Psychrobacter arcticus 273-4: one gene and its partner. The main gene of each other region encodes a partner of the protein of the gene in region 2 in a complex. Links are inferred from orthologs where the notes say so. Each region holds a gene or a part of one and is shown on either strand. Other genes may lie near its edges.

Region 1 (3,062 bases), 110 kb from region 2 along the record:
CACGCCGCTCATCGCCATAAAGTTGATGTCATGACCGGCTTTCTGGCTCCAGTCATGGGTAACGGTCTCGCCATCAGCCACGCCATAACCAGTAATCGATACCATGACTAGCTTTGGATTGATAGCATGCAGGGTTTCGGCGGCAAGTCCCATACCTTCTAATACTTCAGGCCGAAAGCTATCGAGCATCACGTCGGCATCTTTAAGATGCGTTTTGATTGTCTCAATACCTACTGGATCACGAAAGTCAATTTTTTGAGTTTCTTTACCGTGGTTCAACGCGGTGAATATCTCGCCAAAGGCACGAGCAGGGTCACCATTAAGCGGTTCAATCTTAACAATTTCGGCACCAAGGTCCGCAAGGAGCCTGGTCGCAAATGGACCAGGTAAATTGCGGGTTAGATCTACTACTTTAATACCTTGAAGACAATCAGCCATTTGATTCATTAGTATATTACTCATCGCTAAACTCCTGACCTGACTCAGCCATCTCTACTAAGATTTTAGCAGGTTCAAAACGCTTACCGTATTTGCTAGCAAGCTCGCGGCTACGTTCAACAAATTTGTCGACGCCTACTGAATTGACAAACTGAAGCGTACCACCTTGATTTGGTGCAAAGCCCCAGCCAAAGATTGAACCTACATTGGCATCAGCCACTGTACGTACGACATTTTCCTCGAAACATTTCGCGGTCTCATTAGCTTGAACGTATAATAAACGGTCTACCAAGTCTTGCTGAGATGGCTGCTCATCTTTAGTTGGATACAGTTCAGTGAGCTTGGGCCATAAGCGTTTTTCACCATTTTCAGGATAATCATAAAAGCCTTTAGTGACTTTCTTACCTTCGCGGCCAAGCTCATTAACCATCTTTTCTACTACTGGCATGGCAGGATGCGGAGTAAAGGTTTTGCCTTCCGATTCTAGGGCACGCTTAGTTTGCTGCATGACATGTAATGACAAACTTAGTGACACTTCGTCCTGCAGTGCGAGTGGCGGCATCGGCATACCAGATTTCATACCAGCCACTTCAATGCTGCGTGGGTGAACACCTTCACCTAACATCGCAATACCTTCTGATACGTAAGTACCAAATACGCGAGAGGTATAGAAGCCGCGGCTGTCATTGACAACGATCGGTGTCTTACCGATTTGACCAACATAGTCAAAACCTTTAGCTAGCGTTGCATCATCCGTTTCTTCGCCAACAATAATCTCAACCAATGGCATCTTATCTACTGGCGAGAAGAAGTGTAGACCGATGAACTGTTTTGGACGTGTGCTAGCTCTTGCAAGCTCAGTAATAGGCAGGGTAGACGTGTTTGATGCATAAACCGCGGTCTCTGGAATAACCACTTCAGATTTACGCGTACATTCAGCTTTAATGTCTACATCTTCGAATACCGCTTCGATAATTAAATCACAGCCTTCTAAGTCGTCATAAGACGTTGTGGTTTTGATAAGGTCTAATAACGCTTGTTTTTTCTCTTCAGTAGATTGACCACGGCTGATAGCCTTGTCTAACAACTTAGTAGAATAGTTTTTACCTTTTTCAGCGCCTTCGAGAGCCGTATCTAACAATACCACTTCCATGCCCGCTTTGGCTGAGACGTAAGCGATACCTGCGCCCATCATACCGGCACCAAGTATGCCGACTTTGCTCACTTTAGATTTTTCAAACCCTTCAGGGCGTGATTGGCCTTTTTTGATGCTATTAAGCTGCGTCCAAAGCGTATTAATCATGTTTTTGGACACATCTGATAACGCGCAAGCCACAAAAAAGCGCGACTCGATTTTAAGACCGTTGTCGATATCCGTTAAGCAGCCCTCAAAGACACTAGATAAGATATGGGTAATGGCAGGATAGTTGCCGTGCGACTTTTGATTAGCCATCGCAGGAGCAATGGAGAATATCGGTACTATTTTAGGGTTTTTGCTATCACCACCAGGAATCTTAAAACCTTTATTGTCCCATGGCTGGCTAGCTTGAGGATTGTTGTTGATCCATTTTTTGGCTTTTTTGATAAGCTCTTCATTGTCGTAAGCCACGTCATGGATAAGACCGATTTCAACGGCTTGCTGTGGGCTAAGCTCTTTACCTTGCGTCATTAGTTCAAGTGCTTTTTGGATACCGACTAGACGTGGAAGACGCTGAGTGCCACCACCGCCAGGTAATAAACCAAGTTTGACTTCAGGTAAACCAAGTTTTGTCTTTGGTGAGTCAATAGCGATGCGATAATGACAAGCTAAAGCCAGCTCTAAACCACCACCTAAGGCAGTGCCGGTAATTGCGGCAACCACTGGCTTGCCAGAAGTCTCAAGCTTACGTAGGCTGGCTTTTAAATCCTCTACTAAGTCAAACGCTTGCTCAGCAGTTTCGATAGTGGCTAGTTGATCAATATCTGCCCCAACCACAAAGGTTGATTTACCAGAGGTTAAAATTAAACCTTTCGCTTCTGCATCACTGATAAATGCATCAGTTAATGCCGCAAATGCTTCATTAAAACCATCACCAATCACGTTCATTTTACGGTCAGCTTGATCAATAGTAACGGTGATAATGCCGTTGTCTGATTCTGCAGAAAAACTGTTTAATTCATTAATGGCATTTACGCTGTTTGTGCTCATTTGATATCCTTATTTTCTATTCGTATGTTATGTCCGTATCTAGACTATATATAGTTGCAATACTTTAAAGTCGCTACCGTATTGCTGGTGTCATTTTTTTGCAGCCTCTGTCTGCGTAGGCACAGCAAGCAAGAAAAATTTGCACCAGTAGTACGTGTTGTATCGATATTACTTTTCACCGACTATAGGTAATATTTGAGGCTTAAACACGCTCAATAATGGTAGCAATACCCATACCACCACCCACACATAGGGTAATCATAGCGGTATTCAAATTACGGCGCTCCAACTCGTCTAATACGGTTGTCACTAACATCGCACCAGTTGCACCAAGCGGGTGACCCATTGCAATAGCACCACCATTGACGTTGACGATATCAAGCGAGAGGCCAAAGTCATTTGCGGTATTAAGAGGTACGGCTGCAAATGCTTCATT
Region 2 (2,954 bases):
CAACTACGATCAAATAAAACAATCTCACCAGCAGCAGGTAAATGTGCCACATATCGCTGAAAATACCATTGCGATTGCTCACGTTCAGTGGGTGCGGGGAGTGCTGCGACTCTACAAACACGGGGATTTAATCGCTGGGTAATACGTTTGATCGCCCCACCTTTACCCGCAGAATCACGCCCTTCAAATATCACCACAATGCGCTCGCCGCGATCGACCACCCAATCTTGTAATTTGATAAGCTCGCGTTGCAAGCGTACCAGTTCTTGAAAATAGGTGCGCCGATCTAGCTGTTCTTGCTCGCTCATCTCATAGCCGTTAAAACGAAAATCACGTATGTAATCATCGACTTCATTTTCAAGTTCTTCATCATACGTATCGATTAAGTCTTGGTGCATTTTTCGACGCAGTTCATCATCAAGAACTTCTTTTTCGATACGTTCAGAAAGGATGACTTGCTCCATATTGTACTGATCTAAGTGCTCCTTAGTCGTTAGAGCTTGAAAATCAGGTGTTATACATGGTTTTGTCATAACCAATTCTTCCGAGCCAAAAATGACTTGCTTTATTTTTTTCAATAAACCTTTTGTCTTACGCATAAATATTACCTTTGTTTGGCGTATCGGCTTTTTTAGGAGATTATTATCTAGGTCATTTCTATAATAACAAAGTATAGACAAAAAAAACCACCCTCTAATCTATAGACTAGGGGATGGTTTAAAATTCTAAAGCTATTTATCTGGCGGCTAAAAAACTATTTTTCTAGGATACAAGTCACACCTTGACCACCCGCCGCGCAGATAGAGATCAGTGCACGACCTGAACCTTTTTGATCTAGTAATTTAGCAGCGGTAGCTAGAATACGAGCACCGGTTGCAGCAAATGGATGACCTGCAGCAAGTGATGAGCCGTTGACGTTTAGTTTGCTACGATCAATCGAGCCTAATGGCGCATCAAGTCCTAGACGCTCTTCACAGAATTTCTCGTCTTCCCATGCCGCAAGGGTTGATAACACTTGTGAGGCAAAAGCTTCGTGAATTTCATAAAAATCGAAATCTTGTAGTGTCAGACTAGCACGCTCAAGCATACGCGGTACAGCGTAAGCTGGCGCCATCAGTAGACCTTCTGTATCACCAGATTTACCAATGAAGTCGACCGCGGCTGTTTCTTGATGAACGATATATGCCAATGGTTTTAGACCATGTGCGGCAGCCCACTCATCAGTACCCAATAGGATGCAAGATGCACCATCTGTCAATGGGGTAGAGTTAGCAGCAGTCATGGTTGGCTTGGCATTCTTTTTACCAAAGACAGGCTTTAGCTTAGCAAGCTTCTCTAAAGTCGTATCTGGACGCAAGTTGTTATCGCGAGTCAGACCTTTATACGGGGTGATTAGATCATCAAAGAAACCTTCGTCATAAGCGCGTGTTAAGTTTTGATGACTATCAAAGGCAAGTTTGTCCTGCGCTTCACGGCTGATGTTCCATTCAAGTGTGGTAATCGCTTGATGGTCACCCATTGATAAACCAGTACGTGGCTCACCATTTTTCGGGGTATCAAGTAAGTCTTTTGGATTCAGACCCATCAATGCTTTTAGGCGTTGTTTGTTGTCTTTAGCCGCACCCAATTTGATCAATACTTTACGTAAGCCATCGCCGACTGCGATAGGCGCATCAGAAGTGCTATCAACACCGCCGGTAATGGCTGAATCGATAATACCAAGCGCAATTTTGTTGGCAGAAGCAAACGTCGCTTGCAAGCCAGTACCACACGCTTGAGAGATATCATACGTTGGGGTATGTGGATTAAGCGCGGTATTTAATGTCGCTTCACGAGTAAGGTTGATATCACGGCTTAGTTTCATGACTGCACCAGCAACCACTTCACCAATTTTTTCGTCTTGCAAGTTATAACGCTCAACCAAACCATCTAACGCGGCAGTTAGCATATCAGTGTTGCTGACATCAGCATATGAACCGTTTGAACGAGCAAATGGGATACGGTTGCCACCTAGGATAGCCACACGGTTCTGGCCTGAGCTAAGTTTGCTCGTGCTGGCTTTTTTAGCCGCAGTATTTGTTTTCTTAGCAGGAGCCACATCAGAATTTTTAGCCGCTTCTTTTTTAGTGCTGGCAGCTTTTGGCTCTGCTGCTTTGGCATCTGTTTTTTTAGCATCAGTGGCGTCTGATTTCACCGCAGTATCAAATACAGTGGGCTTCTTTGATTCTTCAGTTGCCGCTTTGCCAGTAGCAGTATCGGTGCTTTTTGCATCACTGGCTTTTACCACAGTGGTTTCGATAACAGGACTATTTGGGTGATTGTTTTTGTTACTCATAATATTATCCTTAAAAAATATGGGTAGAAAAAAGAGATTGATAAACACACAATATATTTAAAAAATTCTTAAAATCTTTTGAACACGTACAAGTCGCTAAAAAACAAAAGTACCTAGAATAGTTTAGGTACGTATTACGATTTATTGCGCTTTATAGTACACATTATCGCCGTACAGCAGAAGATGATTTTTATAACCTTACTGTATATCTTTAGCAAACGATATGATGCTTAACTATAGAGATTGCAGCATTTACAGGAATAAATGCAATCCTTATGGGCTGGCTAGTATTGATTAAAAGCATTGCATAATGGCAGGTTTGATAATATATTGTTATCGATAAATGAGTTTTCTATAACTTATAGGTCTTATTTTAGCACAAACAAAAATTCTTTAACGCCAGAAAAGTAGACCATCTTGTATACTGGCTTGTCTATATATTGTTATGGATATTAGTGATTTTTGGACTTATTTGGCATGACTGTGTATAGTTAAGACCGTTTTTAACCTATTTAATAAGCACCTATTATTTATAAATGATGATGTTAATGGCGCCTTGTATGGGCAGTTTTTATAGGTAATGCACTTTAATAGCGCGGATTTCATCATAGATACATTT

What was found.
Region 1: the proteins of PSYC_RS06795 (region 2) and PSYC_RS07250 are in contact, whole or in part, in a solved structure (PDB 8BNU), measured with the Escherichia coli proteins. The link is inferred for Psychrobacter arcticus 273-4 from one-to-one orthologs.

The regions. Positions count from the first base shown.
Region 1 is NC_007204.1:1,691,462-1,694,523, reverse strand. The notes cover bases 41-3,023. They hold PSYC_RS07250 (3-hydroxyacyl-CoA dehydrogenase NAD-binding domain-containing protein), read right to left. Parts: upstream 2,627-3,023; coding sequence 455-2,626; downstream 41-454. Other genes in these bases: PSYC_RS07245 (acetyl-CoA C-acetyltransferase), read right to left, coding at 2,829-3,023; PSYC_RS07255 (CaiB/BaiF CoA transferase family protein), read right to left, coding at 41-462. In the rest of the region: more of PSYC_RS07255, read right to left, coding at 1-40; more of PSYC_RS07245, read right to left, coding at 3,024-3,062. UniProt on the Escherichia coli protein: Catalyzes the formation of a hydroxyacyl-CoA by addition of water on enoyl-CoA. Also exhibits 3-hydroxyacyl-CoA epimerase and 3-hydroxyacyl-CoA dehydrogenase activities.
Region 2 is NC_007204.1:1,578,652-1,581,605, reverse strand. The notes cover bases 46-2,920. They hold PSYC_RS06795 (acetyl-CoA C-acetyltransferase), read right to left. Parts: upstream 2,336-2,920; coding sequence 755-2,335; downstream 46-754. Other genes in these bases: ppk2 (polyphosphate kinase 2), read right to left, coding at 46-599. Outside these bases: more of ppk2, read right to left, coding at 1-45.